2 linked regions of the Noviherbaspirillum saxi genome follow. The protein of the gene in region 2 interacts with the protein of the main gene of each other region in a pairwise test. Links are inferred from orthologs where the notes say so. Each region holds a gene or a part of one and is shown on either strand. Other genes may lie near its edges.

Region 1 (15,950 bases), on a different replicon or contig from region 2:
AATCTTCCGGCGTCAGGCGAAAGGCCAGCTTGTTGATCTGGTACATGAACAACGCTTCTTCGGTGTCGTTCATGATGCAGGTATTGTCCCAGTCGAACACTGCGTAGGGACGGCGGTTAGCCGTATAGCCAGCGCTGTGCTTGCCGTGGCGCGCGATCAGTGCTTCGATCGCCTGGCGCGTCGGAGCGCTCCATTTGGCGCGATCCAGTTCCACCGGCGCTGCCGCCACGTCCGGCGCGTTGGCTGCCAAGACCGACAGCGGCAGCGTTGCCGCCGCTGCAGTACCCACTCGACCCAAAAATAACCGACGATCCATGTTCTTTACTCCTTTTCTGGTTGTGATACATCTAAAGAATGATCGACTGCGGCCGATCTTCTGCCGTCCACCTTGCCGAGACCTCCGCTCAAAAACCAATGGCACATCGCATCCGGCCTTCCGGTAAAACGGATTACTTCGCCTTCTTTCCTGAAATCGTGATGGACTGCGCAGTCACCGTGCTGACTTCACCGTCCATGCTGGCGTGAATCGATGCACCCAACGCCCCCTCTTCCATCTGTGCGATCAACTGGCCCCGGTGTACGTAGTCGCCCTCACGCACGACCGGCGTAGCGGCAGCACCGATATGCTGACGCAAGGGCAAACTCACTTTTTCCGGCAGCCAGCCGTCCTCAATCAGCGGCGCGTCCTGGACGTATCGGGTAATGGCATTGCGATGAACGAGTCGTATCGACGGAATCAACCGATCCTCTGCCAGCACATCGAGCGGACGAAGATCACCAACGTAACGCGCGCCTTCGGCGCGGAGCTCGGCCTTGTACGCGATGTTCAGGCGCATCGGGGAAATGTCGACCGGACAGGCATAGGCTTCGCAGATCGCGCATTCGGAACAGGTCAGCGCGGCCAGCCGTACCAGCGGCGTACCGACATCGTTGAAATTGCTCGAGCGGACCAACAGGTGCGGAGGCAGTTCGTGGCCGATCATGTGGCGCGGGCATAGCTCGGTGCACAAGTTGCATTGCACGCAATTGGTTTCTGCCACCCGGCGAATCTGTTCCATGCTGGTGGTACGGCGCCTGATCAGGATATGGTCGGCCGGGAACACCAGCAAGCCGCCGGTGGTCTTGGTCACCGGCTGGTTGATGTCGTTGACCAGCTTGCCCATCATCGGCCCGCCATCCAAGTAGGCCGGATTGTCAATGGTGACGCCGCCCGCCATGGCCAGCACTTCCGCCATCGACGTGCCGATCGGCACCGTCACGGTCAGCGGCTTGCGCACCGCGCCGCTGACCGTGAGCGTGCGGGTAATCACCGGCATGTCCTGGTCCACCGCGCGCGCGACATTGATCAGCGTGAGCGGGTTGTTGACCACCACGCCAATGCTGATCGGGATCGCGCCCGGCGGCACCCGCCTGCCGGTGGCCATCCAGATGGTGATGACTTCATCGCCGGCCGGATAGACATCCTTGAGAATGTGGATGCGCATGCTGGACGGCAGCAGCGGTTCCAGCGCCGCGATCGCCGCCTTGTACTTGGCCTTGAGGCAGATCACGCCTTCCCTGGCGCCAGTGGCCGTCATGCCCAGTTCGATCCCGCGGATCAGCTCGCGCGGATACTTCGCCATCAATTGCTGGTCCACCTTCAGCATCGGCTCGCACTCGGCGCCGTTGACCAGAAAAATTTCTGCCTTGCTGGCGAACTTCACGTGCGTCGGAAATCCGGCTCCGCCGGATCCCACCACGCCCGCCGCCTTGATCTTTCCGGCAATCTCGTTGACTTGCATCGTCGTATCCGTTTCAGATAGTCATAAGGTCATGCTGCGACCGCTCTGTGTCACAGCAGGTGATTGACCATTTCCGCATGCGGCCGCGGAATCACGACGTACTGGACCAGCATTCCCTTGCTGCCGGCCAGCTCCGCGCCGACCTTGACCGCTGCCTCGACCGCAGCGACGTCGCCGGTGAACAGGCCGTAGCACTTGCCACCGATACCGAATGCGAGATGCAGGCGCAGGCAGGACACATCGGCCGCCTTGACCGCCGCATCGGCCGAATCGACCATGGCGGCGACCGAATACGTTTCAAGAATCCCGAGCGCGCTCATATGGTCGACCGAGGTCACGCCGCTGATGGCGGGTAAAATCGATGAATGGATGTTAGCGATGACGAACTTATCAACCAGCGTTGCTCCGCCCACTGCTTCGCCCCGCGCAACCGCCGCATCCACGGCGGCGACTTCGCCGCCAATCATTACAATGTATTTACCGGGGCAAATCGTTTTCGCGGCGAGGATGGTGACGTTGGCCGTCTTGGCCATGGCGTCGCCGACCTCGATACCTTTTGCGATACTGCTCGTTTCTATTAATCCAATGGAATGCATGATTTCCTCCTTATCTGGTAATCGTGATGGTCTGTGAAGTCACGGCCGTGACTTCACCTTCTATGCTGGCGTGGATCGGCACGCCAAGCGCGCCCTCTTCCATGTCTGCGATCAACTGGCCCCGGTGTACGCGGTCGCCCGGGCGCACTACCGGCGTGGCGGGCGCGCCGATGTGCTGGCGCAACGGCAGCACCACGCTCGTCGGCCGCCAACCGTCTTCCTCCAGCGGCGCATCCATCACGTATTGGCCGACAGCGATGCGAGTGACCAGTCGCGGCGAAGGAATCAGACGATGCTCGGCCATCGGGTCGGCATCGTTAAGCTCGCCGACATAGCGCGAGCCTTCGGCGCGGAACTGGGATTTGAGCGCCATGTTCAGGCGCATCGGCGAAATGTCGACCGGGCAGGCATAGGCTTCGCAGATCGCACATTCGGAACAGGTCAGGGCCGACAGCAGCACCGAAGGCCGATTGACGTCGCCATAGTTCACCGCGCGCACGATCAGGCTGGGCGGCAGCTCATGGCCGATGAAGTGGCGCGGGCACATCTCGGTACACAAACCGCATTGATCGCAGGTGCTCTTCGCTACCTTCAGTATGTGTTCCATGCTGGTGGTGCGGCGCCTGATCAGGATATGGTCGGCCGGGAACACCAGCAAGCCGCCGGTGGTCTTGGTCACCGGCTGGTTGATGTCGTTCACCAGCTTGCCCATCATCGGTCCGCCATCCAGGTAGGCCGGATTGTCAATGGTGACGCCGCCCGCCATGGCCAGCACTTCCGTCATCGACGTGCCGATCGGCACCGTCACGGTCAGCGGCTTGCGCACCGCGCCGCTGACCGTGAGCGTGCGGGTAATCACCGGCATGTCCTGGTCCACCGCGCGCGCGACATTGATCAGGGTGAGCGGGTTGTTGACCACCACCCCAATGCTGATCGGGATCGCACCCGGCGGTACCCGCCTGCCGGTGGCCATCCAGATGGTGATGACTTCATCGCCGGCCGGATAGACATCCTTGAGAATGTGGATGCGCATGCTGGACGGCAGCAGCGGTTCCAGCGCCGCGATCGCCGCCTTGTACTTGGCCTTGAGGCAGATCACGCCTTCCCTGGCGCCAGTGGCCGTCATGCCCAGTTCGATCCCGCGGATCAGCTCGCGCGGATACTTCGCCATCAATTGCTGGTCCACCTTCAGCATCGGCTCGCACTCGGCGCCGTTGACCAGAAAAATTTCTGCCTTGCTGGCGAACTTCACGTGCGTCGGAAATCCGGCTCCGCCGGATCCCACCACGCCCGCCGCCTTGATCTTTCCGGCAATCTCGTTGACTTGCATCGTCGTATCCGTTTCAGATAGTCATAAGGTCATGCTGCGACCGACGACACGCGGAAGCGCTTGCCGGATCGTTCGATTTTTTGTTCGCGCTCCAGCCGGTTCAGCATTGTCCGCACCAGTTGAACGTTGGTCTTGAAATGAGCGGCCAGCACCGACACCGTGCATCCGCCCGGCGCGTCAGCCAGGAAAACCAGCAAGGTGCGTTCGCTCATGCCGTAGTCCTCATGCCCACCGGTTGATGGGGCCGGAGCTGCGGGTGCGGCAGACTGTGCTAAAACGATCGGAGCGGCCACCTTCTGTGCGGCGGAACGCTGTTCGCGAAGCAGTGCTTCAATCGCGATATCCGGTTTGCCTTTCACCAGCACACCCACCAGTGCATCCAAACCACGCGCCACCTCTGCGCCGGCCGTCACCGCGGCATCGCAAGCGCCGAGATCTCCTTCCACCACAATCGTGATCTGCGCGGGATCTCGTTGCATCTGCGCATACAGGCACACACTGCTGCTCTTGAGCATCGCGTCAGCGACCGCAATTGCGCAGGACAATCCTTTAACTTCGACAAAACCGAGTGATGTAATTCGGGCATTCATAGATAAACCGGCTGCTGCGCAACGCCCAGCACCCCTTTTGAAAATGCGTCGCAGGCGGCGCGACAGGATGCTTCATCGCCTGCAAGAACAGCCCCGCCGTAGTTCGTTTCGGAAGGCGGGGAAATGAATCTGGCAAGCTCGACTTCGGCCGCTTTCAATGCCGCATCCAGGCCGTACATTGCTTCCAGCGGCGGTGCGATCAGGTAAGCCAGCGGACGTCCGGCCGGCCCGCCGGCCAGCTCGGACAGATAGCTGCCGCAGCTCGAGACCACGTGGGCGAGAAACGCGATCGTGCCGGCATCATCGGCATGGCGAAATGCCGGCCCGCTTTCAATCGTGGCGATCATCCGGTCCAGTCCCGCCCGTACCTCGGATGGCGATGGACCGCCCAGCACGATGATCACTTCGCCGGCGGTAGGCGAGCAACTGTGGCTTGCCCCGGCATACAGAGAGTTCCCAAGATAGACTTCGACCTGCGCATGCTTGGTCGCTTCATCGGCGGCAATATAGGCGACATCGTCCGAGTCGGATGTCAGCAGGCCAAGGCTGTGCACATGGGCCGGCAATTTGAGCTGCTGCCGCAAGCCGGCATGCACCGACGGAATCAGGCGTACGGCCCGTACCGATGGTTTGACAATGTCGAGGATGGCCATGCCCGCTCTACCTGGTTGCGCCTGCGCTCTTGCCATCGCGCAGGAACTTCTTGGCAAGATCGACGATCACCGCTGCCGCTTCGATCGGCGGCGTGCCGGCCGCATGGATGTTGGAGATGCAGATGCGATCCGACTCCACCGTTTTCTCCACGGTGGGGCCGTAGACCATGTAGCAACTCAGGCTTTCCGATTGTCCCAAGCCCGGCCGTTCACCGATCAGCAGGATAACGACCTTCGCACCAAGGATTTCGCCGAGGTGATCCTGGACCTTGACCCGGCCGTGGCGGACAAAGACCGGCGTGCCAACATCGAGCCCGGCATTTTCCAGACCCTTGAGCAAGGGCGGAATGATTTCGTCGAAGTTCACCACCACCGCGTCGGTGGACAGGCCGTCGGACACCATGACCTGTACCTGCGGCTGCGGCTTGCAGCGGCTGATCGCGAGTTGCACGCTTTCCTTGCACAGGCGGCGGCCGAGATCCGGGCGCGTCAGGAATTGGTCCTTCTCTATGATTTCCGTACGCAGTTCGAGCAGCTTCGACTCCTCGACCCAGCTCATCGGAAAATCCTTGAGCACCGTGTCCTTCGAACGCGAGTGATCCGCCAGGAAGCGCAATACCGAGGTTGTGCGCGGGCGTGGGCCGGCGCGGCCAACCGCCACCCGCGCACCGGTGCTGTTCACCAGGTCCTGCAGCACTTCCGGCTTGTGCGGGTGCGGTACCGAAACCCGGCGGCGGAAAGTTTCTCCGCTCAGGTCGGGCAAAGCATCGCGCTCGTCCTCTGTCACAGACGACGGCGACGACGGCGACGACGGCGAAGTCGCGGCGGCAGCCGCATTGTCGCGGCTGATTTCGGCAATGACGGCCTGGACGATGTCATCGATAGTGTCGTGATTCATACCGGCTCCTGTCAGAAAAAGATTGATGCATCGCCTGCCTTGCGGGTCAGGCGGCCGTTTTCCATCACGCCTTGCTGCTCAAGCCAGGCCTCGAACTCCGCCGCCGGCCGCAGATTCAGCAATTGGCGGATCGTTGCGATATCGTGAAAGGCAAGCGTCTGATAATTCAGCATGATGTCGTCGCCCATCGCCATGTTGATCACGAAATTGCATCCCGCCGTGGCGAGCAGCACCGCCAGGTTTTCGTTCGAGTTCTGGTCCGCCTCGGCGTGATTGGTGTAGCAGCAATCGCATCCCATCGACAGGCCGGACAACTTGCCCATGAAGTGATCTTCGAGGCCAGCGCGAATAATCTGCCGGTCGTTGTACAGGTATTCAGGACCGATAAAGCCGACCACGGTGTTGACCATAAACGGGTCCCAACGCGCCGCCAAACCGTAGTTGCGCGCTTCCATCGTGGTCTGGTCGGCACCGTAGTGGGCATTGGCAGACAGCGCCGATCCCTGGCCGGTCTCGAAATACATCACATGCGGGCCCGAGATGCGGCTGTAGTGTTTGGCAACTTCGTAGGCTTCATCGATCAGTTCAACCGATATGCCGTATTCCTTAAGACCCTTTTCGCTGCCGCACAAGCTCTGAAAAATCAGTCCGGCGGGCGCGCCCTGGCGAATCGCTTCCATCTGGGTCGTGACGTGCGCCAGCACGCAGCCCTGGGTCGGGATCGCATACTTGTCGATCACCTCGTAGATCTGTCCGAGCATGCGCTTGCAGCTTTCCACATTGTCGGAAACCGGATTGATGCCGATCAGTGCGTCGCCGGCGCCATACGACAGGCCCTCGTAAATCTGCGCCCGGACGCTTTTCAGCTCGTCGCGCGTATCGTTGGGCTGCAGCCGGCTGCTGAAGGTGCCGGGACGGCCGAGCGTGGTGTTCGCGGTCTTGATCACCGGCATCTTCTTCGCGCCATAGATCAGGTCGGCGTTCGAGCACAGCTTGGCAACGGCGGCAATCATTTCGGCGGTCATGCCCTTGCGCGCAAATTCGATATCACTCACCGAGGTATCGTCGCACAACAGCCATTCCCGCAATTCCCCGACGGTCCAGTTTCTGATCTTTTCGTACGCGCTTCCGTTGACGGCATCCTGGATCACCCTGGTGACCGAATCCTGTTCGTAAGGCACCACCGGGTTGTTGCGCAGATCGGCGAGAGTCAGGTTGCTCAGCACCTGCTTGGCCGCGACACGTTCCTTGGCGGTCTGCGCCGCGACGCCGGCAAGGATGTCGCCCGAGCGCGCATTGCTGGCCTTGGCCATGACCTCCTTGACGTCCGCAAAACGGTAGAACTCTTTGAATAGATGGGTCGTCAACTTCATTGCAATCGTCCTATGATGGAAAGGCCAGCGACTTGACGGTCAACGGCACCACGGTGTCGCCGAACAGGCCTTTGCCGATATCGATGTAATCCCACTCGCGCGTCTCGACTTCGTCGATGACCGCCAGCTCGCGTTGCCGCATGCAAGGCTGCAATTCCATACCCAGCGCCATGCCGAAGTCCTGCCTGGATATGACAATCAGCGGATAGGACACATTCCTGCATTCGGCCATGAACAATTGCAGCGCCGCTGCGCACAGCTGCACCGAGCGGTAAGTCACAGGCAGCGCCAATGGAATCGCAAGGGCGTAGCATTCGACGTCGAGCGCGATGTCCTGCATCTGCGCATTGGCCTTCCATGCATGCACCAGATCTTCAGGTGCCTTCGTGGCGCTGTCCGACGCATGCAGTACCGGCACGTTGCGTATCGGCAGTGCCGCAAAATCCAGCCAGATCGTGCTGCCGGACAGGGACAGTGTGTGAGCGCCGGCGCCGATGACGGTGGCGCGTAGCGTATGACTGGGCCGCCGCACGGACATGGCACGCAATGCAGGATGGCGGCGCAGGGCCGCGGCAAGCCGGGGACCTATATCACCGTAATCCTGTTGCGCACTTTCGTCACTGTAAAAGCATTCGCCCACGCCGCCGGAGATGAAAACCGCATCCAGCGCAGCATGTGTATTCAGCGGCGGCGTCATCAACAGCAGGCTTGCCAGACCGGAAATGCGACCCTCGACCACTTCCACGATCAGTTCGGCCATGCGATTGACGGCGACCTCGACATGCTCGTTCGTCACACGCTCGGGTAGCGCCGAAAAGCAATCCTTCAAGACCATCCTGGCAGGCTGGTGCACGCGCAGCACTTCACCGCTATCGCCGGTTTCGATCAAATGCCCGCCGATGTTGAGGCAAGCCGTATCGGCCAGCTTCCCGGCCTCGAAGAGGGCGTAGTTCGAGGTGCCTCCGCCGATGTCGATATTCAGCACACGCGCCGAGTGTTTGCGCGAGTATTCCGCTGCCCCCGATCCATGGCCGGAAATGACCGATTCCAGGTGCGGCCCTGCGGTCGCCACCACGAAGTCACCGAGCCGCTCGGCGAGTTGCATCACGGTATCGCGCGCATTCGCCGCTTTCGACGTTTCTCCGGTCACGATGATGGCGCCACTTTCCACGTCGCTCATCGCGAGCCCCGCTGCACTGTATTGCGACACGATGAAATCCATCAACTCGGGGCTGCGGATGCGTCCCTCGAAGTCGACCGGCGTGAAGATCACCGGACTCAGATAGGTCACATCCCGCCGAGAAAATTCATAGCGCGGCACTTCCGATGCCGCAGCTGTGTTCAACAGCTCCAGCTGCGAAAAAATGATCTGGGTCGTTGTCGTTCCCACGTCGATTCCCACGCTGTTAATCCTCTTGGAAGCCATATGTGCTCTTCGATCGCCGCGCCAGGCACTTATATAATGCGGAAGTTATCTACCAGAACGCACCGCCTCAGGCGCACGAACGTCGCTGCGGACGTCACGCCTTCGCCGGTCGGAGTCGAGATGGTCATCGTGGTCCAGCCCTCCCCGCCGAACCCCAGCCCTGCGAGGCACGGTCCATTCTTCACGAAAATGCTGGTATTGATTTCGTTCGCCATGCGGTCCAGATTGTCGAGATCTCGGGAATGCATTGCGGCGGTATGCTTGCAGCCACCCTCCAGTGCCACCGCGATGTCGATCGCCTCGTCCGCATTGGCGGCGCGGATGACAGGGATCACCGGCATCATCAATTCGGTGACGGCGAACGGATGGTCGCGCTCTGTTTCAACGAACAGCAGGCGGGTATCTTCCGGCACGGTCACGCCGATTGCGGCCGCGATCTTGGCAGCATCCCTACCCACCCATTTGCGGCTGACGGTGCCTTTGCCGTCGGCGCCGATATTCGACAACAGCACGTCCTGCAACTGGCGCGCCTGGGCAGCGGTCAGTTCGACCGCCTTGTGCTTCTTCATCTCGGCTTTAAGCTTGTCGCATACCTGGTCGACCACGACGATTTCCTTCTCGTCGACGCAGATGATGTTGTTGTCGAATGACGCACCCCACACGATGTCACGTGCCGCACGCGGGATATCGGCCGTTTCGTCGACCACGACCGGGGGATTGCCGGCACCGGCCGCAATCAGGCGCTTGTCGGTGTGCTTGCGCGCTTCATGAATCACCGCTTCGCCGCCGGTGACCGTGAGCAGATTGATGCCTGGGTAGCGGAACAGGCGCTGTGCTGTCGCGATGTCCGGTTCGGCCACCGTGGTCAACAGATTGTCCGGCCCGCCCGCGGCGACGATCGCTGCATTCAGCAGGGTGATCGCGCGCTGCGATACTTTCTTGGCGGCGGGATGCGGTGCGAACACCACCGAATTACCGGCCGCAATCATGCTGATGGCGTTGTTGATGACAGTGGCCGCCGGATTGGTGGACGGCGTCACGGAAGCGATGACTCCCCATGCGGCATTTTCGATCAGCGTCAGGCCGTGGTCGCCGGTCAGTGCGCGCGCTTGCAGGCACTCCACGCCAGGCGTCAGTTTCGCCTGCGCGATGTTCTTGGCGGTCTTGTCGTCCACGCGGCCCATGCCCGTTTCGGCGACCGCCATTTCGGCCAACTCCTTCGCGTATTGCTGGCCGGCTTTGCGCATCGCCTCAACCGCCGTAATTCGCTCCGAGACCTTGCGAATCGCACGGCGTGCGCGATCGGCTTCGACGACCGCATCGTCGAGACTGGCAAACACGCCCTGCGCCAGCTTGCCGGACGAGTTTCCTGCGGCCGCCGGCACTTTGCCGCTTTCCTTGAGAACGGAGCGCACGATCCGCTCTATTTCTTTTGCATCGATATCCACAATGTTTTCCTTTGTTTCCAGACAGTGCTTGATGCTTCATCCGATCATTTGTGAAAGATGGCTTTGCCCTGGATCGTGACCTCGTCGACGATGCCGACAATGCTGAGGTCGATCGCGCCCTCCGCATTGGTTGCCAGACGAGCGGAACTTCCTTCCACCACCAGCACCCACTCGCCGTTGCCCGCCCCGATGGGGTCGGCCGCGACGTGTCGGTTACCGCACGGCTTGCCGTCGTTGTCGACGTAGTCGACAATCAACAACGGATCGCCGAACAGTGACTTGCACTTGACTGTCGATACGACCTGTCCTACAACAATCGCGAGCTTCATGCTGCCTCCTGACCTTGCATCGAAACGGTCTTGCCATGGCCTTGGCCGCGCTCAACCGCGACACCGACGGCTCAATCCTTGATGCCGCCGTCGGTCATCTTGATCGGGAAAATCGCTTCCAAATCGGCGTGGGGGCGCGGAATCACATGCACCGAAATCAGTTCGCCATATCGCTTGGCCGCCTCTGCACCGGCATCGGTTGCCGCCTTGCAAGCCGCCACGTCGCCGCGCACCATCGTGGTCACCAGTCCGCCGCCAATCTGCTTGTAGCCGACCAGCTTCACGCGCGCCGCCTTGACCATCGCATCAGATGCTTCGATCAACGCCACCAGACCCTTGGTCTCAATCATTCCCAGTGCTTCCATGACAATCTCCTTGAAAATTAATGCGTGCCTAGCCGGCGGTTGTTGCCGTTTTCAGCGCCTTGCTTCCCATGACGCCGGTACCTGCATTCCGGCCGTCATCCAAAGACATCTCGCGATGCCCTCCTTCACCACCAAAAGCCATCTTCATGGCCAACAGAGAAACCTCGACCATGTCCTGGGCACTGCAGCCGCGCGACAGATCGTGCATCGGCAAATCCAGTCCCTGGATCATCGGGCCGAGCGCAGAGAAACCACCCAGCCGTTCGGCGATCTTGTAGCCGATGTTTCCGGCTGCCAGCGACGGGAAGACGAATACGTTTGCACTGCCGGCAACCAGGCTACCCGGCACCTTGCGCGCCGCCACCGAGGGCACGAACGCCGCATCGAATTGCAGTTCGCCATCCACCTTCAGGTCGGGGCGACGCTCGCGCACCATGCGTACCGCCTCCTGCACCACCGTGACCGATGGATGCTTGACGCTGCCGACACTGGAAAAAGACAGCATCGCGATGCGCGCCTCGTCACCGGTGACGTTGCGGTAACTGTCTGCGGAACTGATGGCGATGTCTGCCAGCTGCTCCGTGGTTGGTTCCGGCACCACGCCGCAATCGGAAAAACCGAACACCCGCCCGTCTTCCGGCGAAATCATGAAAAACAGGCTGGAGACTGTCTTGATTCCTTCTGCCGCGCCGATTACCCGCAGCGCTGCTTTCAGCACCAACGATGTCGCCGACAAGTTTCCGGCCACGCAGCAATCGGTATCGCCGGCGCTCAGCATCATGGCGCCATACCAGAGCGGATCCTTCAGTTGCTGACGTGCCTCCTCAAGCGATACGCCTTTCTTGGCGAGGCGCTGGTGCAGAGCGCCGGCATAGGCATCCAGACGCGACGATGTAGCCGGATCGATGATCGGCACCGAGCCCAACGCGATGCCCTTGCCCAATGCAAGACTGTGAATCTCAAGCGGATTGCCCAGCAATACCGGGTGCATGCCGCCGCTTTCGGCAAGCGAGACAGCGGCGGAAATTGCACGTTCGTCCAGTGCATCGGGAAATACCACGTGCCGCGGTTGTTGGCGGCACCAGTCGGCGCAAGACTTGATGAGATTCATGAGATCGGTTTCCGTTATTTGGCTTGCCAGTCGGCCGGATAGGTGACGTACAAGAATCGGGTGGATGTCGGCGTGCCGAACTCGATGACGGACCCCTTGGGAATGAACACCACATCGCCCGCGCGGCAAATCACTTCCTGTCCTTCGCAACGGATATGCAGTTCGCCTTCCAGCACGACATCGATCTCGTCGTAACTCAGAGTCCAAGGGAAGAAGCACTCGCTCCATGCCATGAAGCCAGCCGCCATCGGGCTTCCATCGGCGGTATTCACCACATCGGCGATGCCAATGCTGTCACCAGTCGATACCTCATCGAGCTTGCCGAAATGGATGGACTGGCCGTCCACGCGCTTGATGCCGCCCGCGGTTTTCTGAAAGGTGTAATGCGCTGTTTTCTCATTTGTCGGCTGCACGGCTTTTGCTGTCGCGCGACCTTCCTTCATGACCTTGTCGACCAGCTGCCCTACCACTGCCTCGGATACGATTCCCGGCGGTAGTTTGGCGAGCACCTGGGCACGTACTTTTGCATGAAGGTCGTCGTCCGTTGCCACTGCCAATGCCACGGCTGTCTTGTTAGCAGCACCGCCGTTCGAGACGGTCGACGCAATCGATGCGGTGTCCGCATGTGCAGGCGACGTGGGAACCGCATCAATAAATTCCACGCCCAGCCTGGCCGCGACCGTGAGTGCCTCCGGCGTCACGATGCTGGTCGTCCTTGACGCGGCGATCCTGGTGCGCCCGGCGGCGTGCTCGCTCCGAACGACTTGTGCAGAAATCAGATGCTTCATGCTTTTTTCCTTTCGACGTCACCGCACGCATGCGGGCCATCGGATAATTCGCCAAACAGAAAGCGCTTCAGTGGGCCGACCGTTTCACGTACCCGGCTGGAGACCCGGAATATCGCGTCGTTCACGCCGTTTTCGCGCAGCAGCCGCTCCGCAAAATCGGGATCGCATTCCGGCATATCGATCTTGGTAATGGCGCCAACCACCCGCTTTCCTCCATACACGCGCAACATGCCCGGCGGCAGACGGCAGGTCCGGTCGGTGCCGTCATGCACGTATACGATGGTGCCCACATCCGATACGGTCTGAATCAATGCGTTGTACAGCCGTGGGTGGCTGAAAAATTCGCCGGGAGTATCCATTCCGCCGGTTTCGAAGACAACAGCCTGGGTCTTCAGCGCCGCTTCTTCCTTGTCGAACAAAACATTGAACAGGCTGCTCTTTCCGGCGCCTACCGCGCCTACCAGCACAAATGCATTCGAGCGGTCCATGTCATGTCCTTGTCATCGTGCAGATCGAGTATGAAAGCTGGCTTCCCAGCACCATGAGTACCTGTGCGAGCGACTCCTCGACGGCGCCCACCGAGCCGTAAATCACCAACGCGCCACTGAAGCGGTCGAGAAAGCCGATCTTCACTTCCGCTGCCTTGGTTGCGATATCGCCGGCGATCATCGCTGTCTCGCCTGGCGTCAAGGTCATGATCCCGAGCGCATCCGTGCCCGGCACACCCACCTTGCCGCTCAATTCTGCGGTGGGATGGGCAATCAAATGCGCCAGCGTGACCTGCTTGCCAGGAACAAATTCCTGGATCACGCGTTCCTTGGTCACGGCATTCATTTCAGTAGACATGGATCAGCTCCATCATCAAATATCAGCTCCATCATCAAATGAGATTACGAGGCGAATACCTACGCCAGCTCCTCGCTGGGCTCGAACACTTCATTCTGCGGTGGCGTTTCGCGCTGGCTCCGGGTCAACCGGAAATACACATAGCCAAGCATCAGGACACCGGCAAAGATCGCGGCTATCAGCGGATTGAAGTAGATCATCGTGCCCATGCAAACCAGCGCGCCGAACAATGCAAAGGCCGGGAAATACGGGTAAAACGGCGCCTGGAAAGAGCGCTCCATGCCGGGCTCGGCGCGGCGCAACTTGAACAGGGCGAGCATGCTGACGATGTACATCAGAATCGCGCCGAACACCGCCATCGTTACGATGTTCGCGGTCAGGGTCTGGCCGCCGATCTTGATCATCTCGTCGCTGAAGATGGCTGCGATACCGATTACGCCGCCGGCAAGAATGGCGCGATGCGGTGTCTTGAAGCGCGGATGCACCTTGGCGAAGTAATGCGGCAGATACCCTGAGCGAGCCAGTGCAAAGATCTGCCGCGAGTAGCCGAGGATGATGCCGTGGAAGGATGCGATCAGACCGAACAGTCCGAGCCAGACCAGCATATGCAACCAGCCGCTGTTGTCGCCTACAATGAACTTCATCGCCTTCGGCAAGGGATCGTTGATATTGGCAAGCGTCGTCCAGTCGCCCGAACCACCTGCAAAAACCATGACGCCGATGGCCAGCACCAGCAAGGTGAGAATGCCGGTGACATACGCGATGGGAATTGAACGCTTCGGATCCTTTGCTTCTTCAGCCGCCATCGCGACGCCTTCGATCGCCAGGAAGAACCAGATCGCAAACGGAATCGCCGCGAATATGCCGGGGATGGCGCCGAGGCTGAACACATCCTGCCCGGACCAGCCGCCTTTGGTGAAATTGGCTATCGAGAAGCCCGGCGCCACGACACCCATGAATACCATCAGCTCAAAGATCGCGATCACCGTTACCACCAGCTCGAATGTCGCCGCGATCGCGACGCCGATGATGTTGAGACCCATGAACAAAAGATAGGCGCCCAGTGCTGCATGCTTGGGATCGAGCGAGGGGAATTGCACATTCAGGTAAGCACCGATGGCTAGCGCGATGGCAGGCGGTGCAAATACGAATTCGACCAGCGTCGCAGCACCCGCGATATAGCCGCCGGTCGGACCAAACGCCCGTCTGGCATAGGCAAAAGGGCCGCCTGCGTGCGGGATGGAAGTTGTCAGCTCGGTGAAACTGAAAATGAAAGTCGTATACATCGCCGCGACAAACAACGACGTGATTACGAAGCCAAGCGTACCTGCAGCAGCCCAGCCGTAGCTCCAGCCGAAATATTCGCCGGAGATCACCAGGCCGACAGCGATTCCCCAAAGCTGCAGCGTGGAGAGCGTCTGCTTCAGCTCATACCTCTCGGCTTTATCTTCATGGCTTCCATGCTGCTTATTCATTGTGTCCCCTCATAAAAGCATTAATCAATCTTTGCGCTCGTATGAAGTATTGCCTTAGCGAAGCCGGTGCGATATCGGAATCTGGCAAACCAATATCAAGAATTGGCAAAGTTGCGGTCCGCTGCGTCAGAGTGCAGTCAAAGGAATGCGGGCAGCCAGGGGAACGAGAGAGAAGCTTGCACCGTCACGTCGCCGGGATCGACTTAAGGGAGCCTTGCGCCTGCGCAAGTGCACCCATGCCAATGGCACCAAAAAAAATCGCACGCGGTCAGGCGTGCGATAAAATCGGAGGCGAATTGGCTTAAATGGCGAAAACCCCATGACATGGCGACTTCAGTCACTTGGCCTAACTGACACTTGAAAAATAATTCACGTCTTACCGCATTGAGCCGCACGGTGCGCAGGAAATTCAATGGGGACATGCCGACCACCTCCTCGAAACAATATTGAAGGGTTCGTCGACTGACCTGGTTGGTGGATTCCAGGAATAGCTGCGTCTTGGTCAGCCATAGTTCAGTGATTTTTCCTGAAAATACGCCTGCTGAAAATTGGTCGTACTCTTGATTCCAGCGACTGAGGTTGCGGGCATGGTCGTCCGCATCGGAGGCCGTCGCTACGCGCAATTCATGGTGGTGTTGTACCGCGCGTGCGGCGATGCCGGTATGATCGGGACGGATGCTGATGTTGATGTCATGTGTCATTGGATACCCCGGTTTCCCTGCAGATGCCCGCAGAACAATCTCCGATTCCTCTTGCGCCACCGGCATCGTTAAGCGCATGCGGTGAACTGTATCAACTGAAATACACGGCGTCTTTCCCACCTGGCTGCGTTGCTCGTGATTGCATTAGTCGCTATGCGGGCTTTCCACCCTAGAGCGGTTTTCCTCCGCACGTACGGGGCCAATCTCGGGCCTGCGAGGCTCGTCGTACCATTCGTACGA
Region 2 (15,863 bases):
TTCCAGACCGGTGCGGGCGGCATATCGCTGGCGGTTGCCGCTGAAGTAAGAAAGCTGATGCAGGAGCGGCACATTCAGGGCAGCTTTGCCTCGGGTGGCATCACCGGATATATGGTGGATATGCTGGAAGAAGGCTTGTTCCGTGGATTGCTGGATGTGCAGTGTTTCGATCTCAAGGCAGTCGAGTCGTACCGGCGCAACCCGTCGCATCAATGCATGTCCGCGTCCATGTATGCCAGCCCCCGGACGCGAGGAGCCGTGGTCGATCAGCTGGATGTCATGATACTCGGCGCCACGGAAGTCGATCTCGGCTTTAACGTGAATGTCATCACCGGCTCGGACGGCGTCATCATGGGCGGATCGGGCGGCCATGCCGATGCTGCGGCGGGCGCAAAGCTCGCGCTGGTCACGTCGAAGCTCAACGCCGGCGGCTATGCAAAGATCGTCGACAAGGTAACGACTGTTACCACCCCGGGGGAAACCGTCGATGTCGTGGTGACCGAGGAGGGTATGGCGGTCAACCCGGCAAGGGCGGAATTGCGCGAGCGGCTCCAGTCTCAGGGGATTCGGCTGGTACCGATTGAACAGCTGGAAGAAATCGCCAGAAATCGTGCAAGCCTGGCGAAGGAAGAGCGGCAGGATGAAGGCCGCATTGTTGCGGTCGTGGAATACCGCGATGGCTCGGTCATCGATGTCGTGCGGCGCGTGTGAGCGATCGCCCGTATTGTGTTCGCAATCAAATCAACTATCCAAGGCGAAGTGCGCTTCATCGTTTCTTTTGCATTGCAATAACTGTTGCAGAATGCCTTCGTGAACGAGCGCAGTAAAAACCTGACTAAGTAGCAGGAGGGACGGGCACTCATGAACGGTGACGATCAAACACGCGTCAAGCGGCTGCTTTTTTTTCTTCAATACATCTGGCGGCTGGCCATTCCGTTCTGGTTGTTCCGTGATGCCGGGTGCGGTACGGTCGAACAGCGGATTGCGAATTATCGGTATAACCGATCGCAGCGCAAGGTCCTGCCTTTCTTCATGTGGAAATGGGTTGGTATCGCGGTCTGTCTCATGCAACTGACGCGCGTGCTATCGGACGTCATGTCGACGGTAAGTGCGCACAGTACCAACTACCTATGCGCCGCCTTCTTCTGCATGAGTGCAGGGATCGGGTTTGCATTCGCTTGCATTGTGATCACCGTGTTAACAGTAAGTTATCTTTACCTGACCTACGTCAAGCGTTGACTGCGCACCAATAGTTCAGCACTTTTTGCAGTTAAATGTTGCGTGTCCATTTATTTGGCTGTCAATGTGGCAATCAACAAACTGCGTCAATCGACTTTATTTCCTGGAATCAATTATTTGAATTGATATTTAGCAAGGTCCGGCCCATTTTTTTAGCGGAATATGGCGGCTGTATCAAGAATGGCCACAGGGCGATATGGTATTCAGTTCCGCAACTTTCCTTTTTTATTTCTTCCCCGTATTCCTGATTCTCTACTATGTCCTGCCATGGAAGAATCCGGTGTTGTTGGTCGCCAGCCTCGTCTTCTATGCATGGGGTGAGCCGCGCTTCGTTCCATTGTTGATGTTTTCTGCAGTGCTGAATTATGGCGTCGGTTATGCCATGTCCCGCTTTGCCGCACAAAAGAAAGCGCTGCTATGGTTCGGCATCGCGGCCAATCTGATCTTCCTGATGTACTACAAGTACATCGGTTTCTTTGTGTCGGTGCTGAATGAAGCAGTCTCGTTGTTCTCTTCGCCGATCAAGCTGCCGGAAGTCATTCTGCCTTTGGGGATTTCCTTCTTCACCTTTCAAGGCGTTTCCTACCTGATCGATGTCTATCGCGGCGATGTCGGTGCGCAAAAAAGCTTCTGGAATTTCGCAATGTACAAGGCGATGTTCCCGCAGCTGATTGCCGGCCCTATCGTCCGTTACAAGCAGATTGCCCACGAGGTGGACCATCGCGACATCACGAATGCGCGCGTGCTGGCCGGACTGCAGCAGTTCATCATCGGTCTCGCGCAAAAGGTATTGATTGCAAACACCGTTGCGCTGCCGGCGGACAGCATCTTCGCCGTTCCGCCCGATCAACTGTCGACGACCAGCGCCTGGATAGGCATTGCCTGTTACTCGATACAGATCCTGTACGACTTTGCCGGCTATTCCAACATGGCCATCGGTATCGGTCACATGATCGGTTTCAGTTATCCGCCCAACTTCAATCGTCCGTATTCATCGACATCGGTCACGGAATTCTGGCGTCGCTGGCATATCAGTCTGTCGTCCTGGTTTCGCGACTATCTTTACATCCCGCTGGGCGGAAACAGGATCTCGGCGGCAAGAACCTATGTCAATCTCGCGATGGTATTCCTGCTGTGCGGCTTGTGGCATGGCGCGGCATGGACATTCATCATCTGGGGCGCATGGCATGGCGTGCTGCTGGTGATCGAGCGCATGGGGCTGGGGCGACTGCTGGAAAGAATGCCTCAGACAATAGCGCAGATCTACACACTGCTGGTGGTAATGATCGGATGGGTATTCTTCCGCGCGAACGATGTGCCGTATGCATTGCGCTTCCTGGAGGTGATGTTTGGCAAAGCCTCCGCGGATGCGACACACCCGTGGCAAATGGATTTTGGTCCTGCCGCTGCGGTGGCATTGCTGGCAGGCGTATTGATTGCGACCTGGCGCTTCCCCGAAGAAAAGGTGAAAGGCCGGGACGTGCGGCCGCGCATGCGCACCGTTATGTCATCCATGCCGTTGCGCGTGGCCGGTGCAGTGTCGGCATTCGTCCTGTGTGTGGCGAGCCTTGCCGCCGGTACCTATAACCCATTTATTTATTTCCGCTTCTGACATGTCGGCATTCGCAAACAGGTTTGCCGGTAATGCGGCAAAGATCATCATAGTGGCACTGCTGTCGATCCCTGCAGTGCTGGCGTTGTGGCAGCCGGCGCAAGGCGTTGGCGAGAATCGTTATCTCGCTGCTTTTCCTGCAAAGCCGCATGATTGGGAGACTGTCGTCCGGTTTCCGGCGCGGCTGGATTTATGGATTAACGACCATTTCGGTTTTCGCGACGTATTGGTCCAGCTGAATAACCGGCTGCGTTATACGCTGTTCAAGCAGTTTCCGACGTTGCAGGTGATCGAAGGGCAGGGCGGTCGGATTTTTCTGGCGACGCATTCCACTGCCCACGCGCCTTATGCGGCCATCACACAGGCATGCGGCTATCGGTACGAGCATGCCGATGGCATCGCAAAGCAGGTGAGCGCCTTTGATGCAGGATTCAGGAAACTTGGTGTCGATGCCAGGTTGCTGGTGGCGCCCAGTTCTCCTGTGATGTATGAAAGCGAGTTGCCGGTCTGGCTGCGCCAGCGCTGCGATCCGGCGATGGCGCCCGTGCCGCGTGTGATGATGTCGCCGTTTCTCGCGCCGGAGGCGCGTCAGCGTATCTACTATCCGATTGCTGAAGCAAAACAGATTGGCCAGACCACGCCCGTTATTCCGAAAACATGGTTTCACTGGAGCGGCACTGGGCCGAGGCTGATCGCAGCCGCAAGCGTGCGTCATTTCTGGGATACAAACGCCAGTTCGGCAACTGACCTGAAAACTTCCGAGCAGTTGAAACCTTCGGATATTTCACACCTTTTCCCCGGTGTCGAACTGGAAAGCAAGGTAGAAGTCGCCGACTTCAAGGTTTCCGGCATTGAGCAGTGTGCAGGACCAGCCTGCCATCATCCCGCCTTGCAGAGCGTCATGGCCAAGCTTGGCGATATTTCGCTTTATCGGAATGCCTCCGCGCCGGACCGGAGGCTTGTCATGTTGTCCGACTCGTTCGGGCAACATATCGCCGGCTGGTATTCGCCGTTTTATCGCGAGGTAGTACATCTGTCGACCAATAATCTGGCCATGCTTGACGATGTCGAGATCAAAGCCATACATGCGCACTTTCTGCAGCCCGCGGAAAGCCAGCACCTGTTGTTTCTATATCACGACGGTTCGTTACTTAGCGGCCGGCTTGAGGTCGATTTGAAAAAGCTCGGCGTTTGACAAGACAGGATGCGAAATGCACGGTATTAGCGTCGCGCGAATGACAGCCGCCATCGACAAAGTCAATGGATGGAAATTGTCGAGGGGCAGAGTGAAAAATTAAAGTCCCACTTGTGGTCGAAACACTTGCCGGCATGTCGGCGTAGTCGGCGTGTGCGACGCCATAGTATTTCAACCGAACCAGCGTAGCGCCAGATAGGTCATCCCGATCATGACGGCCGACGAACAGGTGATGCAGAGGACAGCCTGCAATTTGTTGTAGTTGAAACCGGAGTCAGTATTGCAGACCAATGCATCCTGTCGTGTGTTTCTCATATTGTCCTCGATTGATGAATGGCAATCGCTTGCTTGAAGTCATTGTATCGAAGGTGTGCCTTGAATCAATAGTCTGACAGGCAACTTTCACAGGTTTCTTTTGCGAATCCGCAAACGGCGTTGCGTAAAGTCAATTGATCGCTGCATTCCGATAAAAGCCGGATTAATGGGCAACTGCAGAAAACCGAATTGCAGAAACCAATAAAAAAGCCCGCAGACCTTGCGGTTGCGGGCTAAATCCAATTCAAGAAGAGTTGGAGGAGACACAATCACTATAGACGAGACTGGGATAATCCTCCGCTTTATTCTGGCAATACCTGATATATGAAATTTTTATATCACTGCGTGAAGGCGGGTGAAGGCGGTAGCGGCCAGCTTATTTTGCCTTCCGGGCCGCTTTCACGGCTGAAGTTTTATACGATGGCCGTGCTCCGAATTTTCCCGCTTTGGCATCAAAAGCTTTCCTTGAAGGCGTGCCGGAGCCGATCTGCTTGCGGGCTTGTCCCGGTTGGGTGGATGCGCCGAACGCAGGCGGGGTATAACGCGGCACCAGATGCCGGTCGCTATTGCCGATCAGATCCGACCTGCCCATGCGTTGCAATGCCTCGCGCAGGATGGGCCAGTTGTCCGGATCGTGGTAGCGGAGGAAAGCCTTGTGCAGACGGCGGATTTTTCCGGCGCGTACTGTCTCAACCGCCTCGGAATCGGCGGACACCTTGTGCAGCGGATTCTTGCGGCCGTGGTACATCGCCGTCGCCATTGCCATCGGGGTTGGCAGGAAAGTCTGTACCTGATCGAGCTGGAAATTGTTTTTCTTCAGCCAGATTGCAAGATTCAGCATGTCTTCATCGGTCGTGCCCGGATGGGCAGCGATGAAGTAGGGGATCAGATATTGTTCCTTGCCAGCTTCGCGCGAGAAGCGTTCGAACATTTCCTTGAAGGCATAGTACGAACCCATGCCCGGCTTCATCATCTTTGAAAGCGGCCCGTCTTCGGAATGTTCGGGGGCAATCTTCAGCAAACCGCCAACATGGTGGGTTACCAGTTCCTTCACATATTCCGGCGATTTGACCGCCAGGTCGTAGCGCAAGCCCGAGCTGACGAGGATCTTCTTGATGCCAGGAATGGCGCGCGCCTTGCGGTACAGCTGGATCAGCTTGCTGTGATCGGTATTCAGGTTCACGCAGATGCTTGGATAGACGCAGGACAGCCGGCGGCAGGATTCTTCGATCTTCTTGTCCTTGCAGGCAAGACGGTACATGTTCGCGGTCGGTCCGCCCAGATCGGAAATGGTTCCGGTAAAGCCCTTGGTCTTGTCGCGGATGAGTTCGATTTCGCGCAGGATCGACGGTTCCGAGCGGCTCTGGATGATGCGTCCCTCATGCTCGGTGATCGAGCAAAAGGTGCATCCGCCGAAACAGCCGCGCATGATGTTGACCGAGAAGCGAATCATTTCCCACGCGGGTATGTGTGCCTTGCCATACGCCGGATGCGGCGACCGTGCATAGGGCATGTCATAGACGCCATCCATCTCATCCATGGCAAGCGGCAGCGGCGGCGGATTCAGCCAGACATCGCGCTCCCCATGAGCCTGCACCAGTGCGCGGGCATTGCCGGGATTCGATTCCAGGTGCAGTACGCGCGAAGCGTGCGCATAAAGAATCGGATCGTCCTTGACCGCGTCGTAGGAAGGCAGGCGTACTACCGTCTTGCTGCGCTGTTCCCTCAGTGCCGCCTGCCGCTCTTCGCGACTCAGGATCACGACCGGGCGTTCGACAACCGCAGTCTCGGCCGTGCCGCAGCTTGCCGGCTCCTTCTGCTTCATTTCATAGGGATCGGGATGCGCTTCGACGCGGCCCGGCGTGTCGTAGCGGGTCGAATTCGCTTCGGTCCAGCCGTCTGCCGGCTTCCAGCCGCTCGGCGCCATGAAAGCGGTGCCGCGCAGATCGCGAATCGACTTGATCGGTTCGCCAGCGGCGATGCGGTGCGTTAGTTCGACCAGTGCGCGCTCGGCATTACCGTACAAAAGGATATCGGCCTTCGAGTCGGGCAGCACGGAACGCCGGACCTTGTCCGACCAGTAATCGTAATGGGCGATACGGCGCAGGCTTGCCTCGATGCTGCCGACGACGACATTGGCATCCGGATACGCTTCACGAGCGCGCTGGGCGTAGACCACGAGGGCGCGATCCGGACGCTTGTTGGGATCGCCGTCGGCGGTATAGGCGTCTTCGGAACGAATTTTCCTGTCGGATGTATATCGATTGATCATCGAATCCATATTGCCGGCAGTGACCCCGAAATACAGATTCGGACGGCCCAATGCACGGAATGCTTCCGCCGAATGCCAGTCCGGCTGGCTGATGATGCCGACCCGGAAACCCTGCTTTTCCAGCAAGCGTCCCACCAGCGCCATCCCGAAGCTGGGATGGTCGATATAGGCGTCGCCGGTCACGAGAATGACGTCGCAGGAATCCCATCCCAGCGCCTCCATTTCCGCACGCGACATGGGGAGGAAGGGGGCCGGCGTCGTGTAATCGGCGCGGTGGCGCGGATAGGAAAACAGGTTTTTAGGTGCGTTCATGTTGGGGCGGATTGTACCGGAATTGCACTGGGCACGGCTCTCTGACCGGCCTGGCTTGCTGACTCGGAGAGCCAAGGACCTATGACCGGTTGGGTGGCAAAGAGTTGCCTCGTAGCGCGCGAGATTCAAGCGAGTCTACAAATTGCTAACGCACAATGCGGCCCGGAGGCGGTGGGGAGGGATACGCAGTTGTCCGTTCGGGGAAATCACGGAAAAAATACCCCATGAGGCCTCCGCGGCCGGAAGGAATCCGGTGTCCTTTTGCATACATGCATTGCTGGTAACCGATGTCATACCGCTGCTGTAGGCTGCCCGCGCTGTAGGCGGCATGACCGGTACCCGCCAGGCCGCCCAATGCAAGACCGCCGCCGGCACCGGCCGCGGCGCCTCTTCCTCCATCGATGGCGGCGCCTGCCACGGCACCGAGCAGGGTGCCGACGATCGCCGAGCGAGCGCCGCTGTCGAGACCCGCGCTGTCCGGGTTGCCGCCACCGCTCTGCTCATAAGCGAATTGCCGGCAAACATCATTATCTGCCCGGAACTGCTCAAAGCTTTTGTCTGTTCCCGGCAATACCATCACACTGGGCTGGTTCGGAGGCATGACAGTACAGGCCGTTACGCCGAGTACTGTGCAAAGACACGCCAAGCACCGCACTGCACGCGAAGACATGATGCTCACCTCAGGTCGGGCGGTTGGGGCGTAACCAACTCCCAGCCGGTCGGGCATTCCCGGACATAGGGGTAATACGCTTCGGCGCTACGGCAGTAATACCACCATGAGCTCGCCTGCTGTTCGCGCGCATTCTTCTCCATATAGGCTTGCGGCACCGATGGGACCGTGATTACAGGTGGATAAGTGTAGATGCCGGGATAGCGATATTGCCATGCTCCGGTGACAGGAACGCCGAGCACGATGTCGACACTTGCCCGATGATGGCCATGCCAGTGACCATATGCATGTCGCCCATGCGCCCAGGCGAGTTCGGTAAACAGCAAGCCGACAAGCAAAACAATCAGGAACCGCGGTTTGAGCACCTTCATGGCCGCCCCCTTCAATCAAATTCCAAGCAGGCGCGCGGTCGCGCCAGAAGTTTGGACATGAATGCGCAGCCTCAGTTCTTGTTTGATACATGTTTGCCATCCCCGCTAGAGGCAGACTATGGTTATCTATTTGTTATCTCTTTTCTCAATGAGGCAGAGCATGTTCGATCAGGAACTCGTTTGTTAGCCGTTTATCAAATTCTTCCCGTTGCCATTGGCTTCGACTTTCAAAAGGAGACAGGAAATGATGCAAGCAAACGAATTGCAGCAACGCTTCAGTCACGTGGAAAGCATGGTTCACGAAGCAGCGCAGCGCTGTGAATCGACCCAAAGCGTGCCGATGGACTTGAAAGATTGCATGCAACAGTTGGATCAGCGTATGGAGCAGGCAAGGGGAATGATGCGTTCGCAGGACGAACAGCAGATCGTCCAGTGTGTGGATGATCTGGAGCAGCTTGGCGACCGCGCCAAGAATGCATGCGAAAAAGCCCCGTCCGTCGACAGCGAGTTGAGAAGTGTCGTGATGCAGGCCCATCGCGAGCTGTCGGACTTGAAGCACCAATTGCATTAAACGCATCGAACATGGGCCATCCGGCGGCAGGCCCTTGTCTTTCCGGCAATGCAAAACGACGCGTGTGGCAGTAGCTACGCGCGTCGTTCCTTTCAGTCGTCCACCCCGCATAGAGGCGAAATCGAGGGTGCTGCTTATTTACCCGGGACCGCGTCGGGCAGCACCACATTGACATCCAGGACTTCCAGGTTGCCCTGACGGTCAAGCGAAATCTTGATGTCGTCGGCGTTCACCTTCGCATACTTTGAAATCACTTCAATCAGTTCCTTGTGCAAGGCTGGCAAGAAGTCCGGACCATCGCGACCATTACGTTCGCGGGCGATGATCACCTGCAGGCGCTCCTTGGCTGCGCTGGCGGTTTTGGGTTTGGTGTTGAACAGGAATGAGAGTAGTGCCATATCACTTACCCTTGAACAGTCTCTGGAACAGGCCAGGTTTTTCGTAGGCGGTAAAGCGCATCGGCACTTCATGGCCGAGGAATCGCGCAACGACGTCCTGATAGGCTTCCGATACGTCGCTACCTGTCATGTGAATAGCGGGATTGCCTTGGTTCGACGCGTGCAGCACCGATTCGGATTCGGGAATGATGCCGATCAGCGGAATGCGCAGGATTTCCTGCACATCGGTGTAGGACAGCATTTCGCCGGCTTCGACGCGCTTGGGCACGTAGCGGGTGATCAGCAGATGCTCCTTTACCGGTTCGCCGCCGTTGAGAGCGCGTCTGGACTTGGCCTGGATGATGCCCAGGATGCGGTCCGAGTCGCGGACCGACGATACTTCCGGATTGGTGACGATGACTGCTTCGTCGGCGAAGGTCAGCGCCATTACCGCACCGTGCTCGATACCCGCCGGAGAGTCGCAGACGATGTATTCGAAATCCATCTTGGCCAGATTATTAAGCACACGCTCGACGCCGGCTTCGCTCAGGGCGTCCTTGTCGCGGGTTTGCGATGCAGGTAGCACGAACAGGTTGTCGCAATGCTTGTCCTTGATCAGGGCCTGGTTCAGCGTGGCTTCATTGTTGATAACGTTGATCAGGTCATATACCACGCGGCGTTCGCAACCCATGATCAGGTCAAGATTGCGCAGGCCGACGTCAAAGTCGATTACGGCAGTCTTGTGCCCGCGCAAGGCAAGTCCCGACGCGAAGCTGGCGCTGGAGGTGGTCTTGCCGACGCCTCCTTTACCGGACGTTACAACGATGATTTTGGCCACAAAAAACTCCTTAAAAGACAAATAACTAGGCGCGAATGGACAGGATATCTATCCGGTCGCCCTGAAGACGGACCTGCGCCGGTTGCTTCGCCAGATCCTTCGGTAACCCGCCATCGAATGTGCGGTAAATGCCGGCGATGGAAACCAGTTCGGCTTCCATGCTCAGCGTGAAAATTCGTGCTTCCGCATTGCCGCTTGCGCCTGCCAGCGCGCGTCCGCGCAACGGAGCATAGACATGGATGCTGCCGTCGGCGATCAATTCGGCGCCATTGTTGACGATGGCGTTGACGATCAGGTCACAGCCGCGGGCATAAATGCGCTGGCCGGCCCGGACCGGGGTATCGATGATCATGGCGGAGGTGATCGCCTGCGCTGCAGCGGGCGGTACGACTGCCGGAGCCGCAGGTGCGGGTAAAGGGGCTGGTGCTGGTGCGGCAGCCGCTTCTTCTGGCAGCGCGTCCTGACGCGACGGCGCGAGGGTGTCGATCGTCATGCCATGCGCCACGATTTGCGCTTCCTGTTCAGGCGGTGCGCCGCGAACCGCCACCGGGTTCAGGCTGTAGCCGCTAAAGAGGGCAGTCAGTGCCGACCAGTCGATCACGGTGTCGGTGAAATCGATCGACGACACATCGATGACCATCAGGTCGTTGTCGAAATAATCCGAAGCGCCACCGGTCGCCTGCTTCAATGCCGCATCCAGCGTAGCAAGGTCGGCCGTGCGCAGGATGGCGGATACCGCCACGACGGTTGAAATCTTGATCTCTATCGGCTTGTTGTTCTGTTTCGTTGACATAAACGCTAATCGGTTTGTCGAAGATGCGAAGCTGCGTGAGCAAAATGGTATGCGCGGTCCGCCAAATCCGCCAAATGAAACGGGCCGCATTGAAAGCGGCCCGAACGTCCTGAATCGGTTTTTGGCAATGTGTGTTCAACAGTCCGGATTCCGCAGGACCCGGCGTACGATCCGTACCGCCCTACCATGCAACCCGCCCGGCTTTACACACATTCCTGAAACCCGCTCAGGGGAAGCGGAATTCCTTGCAGCGCATTGAACAATTGCTCACCACTCGCTCCGTGCTTTGCGGCGTATTATACCTGTTGCCGCCGCGCTATCCTGCTGATTCTGCATACTTTTTCTTTTCGTTACAGGGCAGTGCGCAAGGCAAATAGTTCCGGAAAAAGCACGATTTCGAGCATTTTTTTCAGATAGCTTGCACCGGCCGTGCCGCCGGTCCCGGTCTTGAAACCGATGATGCGCTCGACCGTGGTGACATGGCGGAAGCGCCAGAACCGGAATGCCGTCTCCAGGTCGACCAGTTTCTCTGCCAGCTCATAGAGGGCCCAGTGCTTCGACGGTTCGCGATAGACCTCGAGCCATGCCTGCTTGACCGATTCATTGGCGACCGTCGGCAGCGTGCGGTCGACGGCAAGCCGATCTGCGTCGATGTGCAAGCCCTGCCGTGACAGCAGCATGACGGCTTCGTCGTAGATTGACGGAGCATGCAGTGTCGCCATGAGCCGCTGATGATTTTCAGGCGCGGCAGTATGGACGGACAGCAGTGCCGCATTCTTGTTGCCAAGGACGAATTCAATCTCGCGGTACTGATAGGACTGGAACCCGGATGACTGTCCAAGATAGGGACGTATGGCGGAATACTCCGGTGGCGTCATCGTTGCCAGCACATCCCATGCATGCACCAGCTGGTCCATGATCCGGGCAACGCGTGCAAGCATCTTGAAGGCCGGCGGCAGATCATCCTGTTGCATGCGCAATAGTGCGGCATGCAATTCATGCAGCATCAGTTTCATCCAGAGTTCACTGGTCTGGTGCTGGATGATGAACAGCATTTCATTGTGGTCGGGCGAGCGCGGATGCTGTGCTGACAGCACCTCGTCCAGCGCAAGATAGTCGCCGTAACTCATCGACTTGGTAAAGTCCATCTGGGCGCCGTGCCAGGAAGCCGGTTTGTCGTTTTCGTTCATGATTGCCGCCTTAGGTGACCGCGTCGCGTAATGCGTCCGCGTCGTATTTTTCATGGTCGAGAATGTCGACGAGGGCATCGACCGCATCCCAGACATCGACGAAGCTTGTGTAGAGCGGCGTGAAACCGAAGCGCATCACGTGGGGTTCGCGGTAGTCTCCGATCACGCCGCGGGCGATCAATGCCTGCATCACCGAATAGCCTTGAGGGTGTGCGTAGCTCACCTGACTGCCGCGCCGGGCATGTTCGCGCGGCGTCACCAGTTCGAGCGGGTGATGCCCGCAGCGGGCTTCCACCAGCGCGATGAACAGGTCGGTCAGCGCCAGCGACTTGGCGCGCAGGGTTTGCATCGAGGTCTGCGCAAAGACTTCAAGCCCGCATTCGACCATGGCCAGCGAGGCAATCGGCTGGGTGCCGCACAATGCGCGACGAATTCCTCCTGTCGGTTCAAACAGCGGCTGCATCGCAAACGGCGTTGCGTGCGACCACCAGCCCGACAGGGGTTGACGGAATTCCACCTGATGCCGCTCGGGCACCCAGATGAAGGCCGGTGCGCCCGGACCGCCATTGAGGTACTTGTAGGTGCAGCCCACGGCGTAGTCGGCCCCATCCGCATTCAGGTCCACCGGAACGGCGCCGGCAGAATGCGCAAGGTCCCACAACATCAATGCTCCGCGCGCATGAGCGAGCGCGCTGATGCGGCGCATGTCATGCATGTAGCCGGTGCGATAGTTGACGTGCGTGAGCATCACTACCGCCGTGGATTCGTCCACTGCGGTATCAAGCTGTTCCGGCGAATCGATCAGGCGGACTTCATAGCCGCGCTCCAGCCATGACGCAATTCCCTGTGCAATATAGACGTCGGTGGGGAAGTTGGCGCGCTCAGTGACGATGACACGCCGTCCCGCATTTTTTTCACTATGCGCCTGACGGTGCAAGGCGGCGGCCAGAGCCTTGAAAAGATTGATCGAGGTTGAGTCGGTCACCACGACTTCGTTGTTCAGTGCGCCGATTAGCGGCGCCAGTCTATCGCCCAGACGTGAGGGCAGGTCAAACCAGCCGGCCTTGTTCCAACTCCGGATCAGGTCGTTTCCCCATTCATCGGCGATGACTTGCTGGGCTCGCGCGAGCGCGGCTTTGGGCCGTGCGCCGAGCGAGTTGCCGTCAAGGTAAATGACGCCTTCCGGCAGGGCGAACTGCGTGCGCAGCGGCGCGAGTGCATCGGCGGTATCCCGTTCCTGGCAATGGCTACGCGTGATCATTGCGCACCTCCCTGCAGGCTGCGCAAAACAGCGCGTACCGGGCTTGCATCCATGCCCGCCAGCTTCAGCGGCAAGGCAATGAGCTCATAGTCACCGGCCGGCACGCCGTCGAGAACAATGCCTTCCAGGATGGCCATTCCATGCGCGCGTACGGCGTGATGCGCATCCAAGGTTTTTGATTCCTGCGGATCGAGCGAAGGGGTATCGATACCGACCAGTGCCACCCCTGCTCGCGCAAGAAGTGCGATGGTGGCGGGCGCGACGCATGCGAAAGCGTCGTCCCAACGGTCTTTCGGCGCATTGGCATAGGTGCGGAAAAGCACGCGAGGCGGTACTCCGGCAAGTGCGGATTCGATGTGATGTGGTTCGACGCATGCGACACCGGTGCAATCGATCACGCGGCAGACACCAAGGTAGGGGTGCAGCGGAACTGCATCAATCGATGCCCCGGCTGCGTCGTAGTGGGACGGGGCGTCGCAATGCGCACCGGTGTGGGTCGACATCGTCAACCGGCTGACATGCACTGGGCAGCCGCCTTCGATTTTCCAGGTCGGTTCGGCAGAAAAAGGCGTATCGCCAGGCCACACAGGAATGGCGGGCGAAAGAAGGGGACTGATGTCCCAAATGAGCGTGGTGTCTCGCATGAAATATCCTTTGATCGAATATTCGAATTTTATAGCGGGATGAGAACAATATTTCAGCAATGTGAATGGGTATATTCATTAAATATGCAATAAAATTGCAATTTTAAAGAACTATTTCACGAAAAATTCTATGGCTCTCGATGCGACCGATTTCAAGCTCCTAAACTTGCTGCAGCAGGACGGCCGCATGAGCAATCTTGAACTTGCTGAAAAAGTGTTTCTGTCGCCGTCATCCTGCCTGCGCAGGGTTCGCATGCTTGAAGAAAGCGGAATGATCAGCCACTACAGCGCGGTACTCAATCCCGCCGCTTTAGGCCTCGAAGTAGATGCTTTTGTGCAGGTAACGATGCGGCGCGATGTCGAGCATTGGCATGAGCACTTCACTGCCTCGATCGCCGCGTGGCCGGAAGTGATCGGTTCTTACATCATTACCGGCGAGGCCAATTATCTGCTGCGCGTAAGGGCGCGCAGCCTCAAGCATTTTTCCATGTTCGTACTGGAGAAGCTTTACAAGACCGCAGGCGTGCTTGACATCAAATCGAATATTGTCCTGCAAACGCTGAAGGATACGCAGGCAATCGCGCCTGAACTTCTTCACGATTAGCATTCTGGATTTATCTCGCATCCTGCGCCTGTTTGATATCGGTTTTTTCTACCGAACTAAATTTGCTGCGGCTACTCGAATTTTTCTCGGCAACGTACGCTCGAACGGATTGATGGCAGGAGGCTCCCTGTTGTGCATCGGCTTTCCCTGTCATCGCTCTCTGTCTTAAGGCGTCTGGTCCGAGGCCATGAAACCATGTTTATACGATAGGAGGAGACGCCATGGATTCAAGAAGAGTAGCCATTGTTACAGGTGGTATGGGTGGACTTGGGGAAGCGATCTGCAAGAAACTGCATCATGCAGGTTTTCGTGTCGTAGCGACGCACTCACCCAGCAATACGGAAGCGGCCGGGTGGATGGCCGCGCACAAGGCGGAGGGATTTGACTTTAGCACCGCACGTATTGATGTCGCGGAGTTTTCTTCCTGTGAAGCCGGCATTATGCAGATACTGAGGGATCTGGGCCGCATCGACGTCCTCGTCAATAATGCAGGAATTACCCGTGACATGACGTTGAGAAAGATGACCCCGGATGATTGGATGGCCGTACGCAAGACCAATCTCGACAGTGTATTCAATATGACCAAGCTTGCGATCCACGGAATGCTGGAAAACCAGTGGGGCCGGATCGTGAATATCTCTTCCGTAAACGGACAGAAAGGCGCCTTCGGTCAAACCAATTATGCGGCTGCAAAGGCTGCCATGCATGGGTTCACCAAGGCGCTTGCACTTGAAGTGGCGAGCAAGGGAATCACGGTCAATACCGTGTCGCCCGGCTATCTGAAAACCAAAATGGTCACGCAGATTCCGGAAGACGTTCTAAAAGAAAAGATACTGCCGCAAATCCCCATGGGCCGTCTTGGTGAACCGGATGAAGTGGCAGGACTGGTCGCCTATCTTTGCTCGGAAGACGCTGCTTTCCTGACCGGAGCCAACATCTCGATTAATGGTGGTCAACATATGCAATGAACTCAAGCTCGCAAGCGCTTGATGCGTCTCAAGCGTGGTGCGATGGTAGTGCAGGCCTCTGATGAAACAGCCGAAAATAATAGCCTTCGATGCTGTTCTCTACTATTACAGATTTCAAAACCCACCTTACGAGGGGAAAGCCATGCAAAACGTATTCAGCCCGCTCGCGAGCGTTTGTCAGACGCAACTAGAGGCGTCACGACAACTCGCCGATACGATTTTCGCGGGAACACAGAAGATCGATCACATCATGCTTGAAGCCACGCATCAAGCCTTTACCGACCAGCTCGAATTTGTCCAGGAACTGACCACCGCGCGCGATCCAGGTTCGCTTGGGACCGCTTTTCAGTCGCGATTGATGGCTCGCAATTCCGGTAAGGCGACCGAATATCAGCGCCAGTTGTTAGGTATTGTCGTCGAGATGCAAAGCGAAATTGGCAGGAACATGCAGAATTACGTCGAGCAAATTCGTAATCGTGCCGTCGATGGCATGAAAACACCGACAGAAATTAACGAGGCAGCCAGGGATCAACCCACCACGGATGGCTCACCTATTAATCCGCTCGCAGGCATGTTTTCGGTTTGGGAAAATGCGTTCAAGGACGCAGCCACACTCGCGCGCCGTAATATG

What was found.
Region 1: the proteins of minC (region 2) and D3871_RS25760 interact in binary tests that used the Escherichia coli proteins (3 or more experiments, as listed by UniProt). The link is inferred for Noviherbaspirillum saxi from one-to-one orthologs.

Annotation. Positions count from the first base shown.
Region 1 is NZ_QYUO01000003.1:558,324-574,273, forward strand. The notes cover bases 8,783-11,630. They hold D3871_RS25760 (EutN/CcmL family microcompartment protein), read right to left. Parts: upstream 10,425-11,630; coding sequence 10,140-10,424; downstream 8,783-10,139. Other genes in these bases: D3871_RS25755 (aldehyde dehydrogenase family protein), read right to left, coding at 8,783-10,095; eutM (ethanolamine utilization microcompartment protein EutM), read right to left, coding at 10,496-10,789; pta (phosphate acetyltransferase), read right to left, coding at 10,818-11,630. Outside these bases: D3871_RS25710 (HAD family hydrolase), read right to left, coding at 1-316; D3871_RS25715 (4Fe-4S dicluster domain-containing protein), read right to left, coding at 450-1,781; D3871_RS25720 (BMC domain-containing protein), read right to left, coding at 1,832-2,377; D3871_RS25725 (4Fe-4S dicluster domain-containing protein), read right to left, coding at 2,388-3,707; D3871_RS25730 (BMC domain-containing protein), read right to left, coding at 3,737-4,297; ethanolamine utilization microcompartment protein EutL, read right to left, coding at 4,294-4,950; ethanolamine ammonia-lyase subunit EutC, read right to left, coding at 4,958-5,848; D3871_RS25745 (ethanolamine ammonia-lyase subunit EutB), read right to left, coding at 5,860-7,221; D3871_RS25750 (ethanolamine ammonia-lyase reactivating factor EutA), read right to left, coding at 7,232-8,647; more of D3871_RS25755, read right to left, coding at 8,677-8,782; more of pta, read right to left, coding at 11,631-11,900; ethanolamine utilization acetate kinase EutQ, read right to left, coding at 11,915-12,688; D3871_RS25780 (EutP/PduV family microcompartment system protein), read right to left, coding at 12,685-13,176; ethanolamine utilization microcompartment protein EutS, read right to left, coding at 13,178-13,534; eat (ethanolamine permease), read right to left, coding at 13,594-15,009. UniProt on the Escherichia coli protein: Probably forms vertices in the bacterial microcompartment (BMC) dedicated to ethanolamine degradation. It may be involved in transporting positively charged molecules into and out of the BMC.
Region 2 is NZ_QYUO01000001.1:1,434,205-1,450,067, forward strand. The notes cover bases 8,682-11,442. They hold minC (septum site-determining protein MinC), read right to left. Parts: upstream 10,566-11,442; coding sequence 9,798-10,565; downstream 8,682-9,797. Other genes in these bases: minE (cell division topological specificity factor MinE), read right to left, coding at 8,692-8,955; minD (septum site-determining protein MinD), read right to left, coding at 8,957-9,772; kynA (tryptophan 2,3-dioxygenase), read right to left, coding at 10,916-11,442. Also shown: citF (citrate lyase subunit alpha), read left to right, coding at 1-711; D3871_RS06740 (hypothetical protein), read left to right, coding at 862-1,239; D3871_RS06745 (MBOAT family O-acyltransferase), read left to right, coding at 1,436-2,851; D3871_RS06750 (alginate O-acetyltransferase AlgX-related protein), read left to right, coding at 2,853-4,046; D3871_RS30165 (hypothetical protein), read right to left, coding at 4,218-4,361; D3871_RS06755 (YgiQ family radical SAM protein), read right to left, coding at 4,738-6,945; D3871_RS06760 (hypothetical protein), read right to left, coding at 7,091-7,546; D3871_RS06765 (hypothetical protein), read right to left, coding at 7,621-7,986; D3871_RS06770 (hypothetical protein), read left to right, coding at 8,231-8,557; more of kynA, read right to left, coding at 11,443-11,755; kynU (kynureninase), read right to left, coding at 11,766-13,016; kynB (arylformamidase), read right to left, coding at 13,013-13,660; D3871_RS06805 (Lrp/AsnC family transcriptional regulator), read left to right, coding at 13,791-14,264; phbB (acetoacetyl-CoA reductase), read left to right, coding at 14,486-15,232; D3871_RS06815 (phasin family protein), read left to right, coding at 15,294-15,863. UniProt on the Escherichia coli protein: Cell division inhibitor that blocks the formation of polar Z ring septums. Rapidly oscillates between the poles of the cell to destabilize FtsZ filaments that have formed before they mature into polar Z rings. Prevents FtsZ polymerization.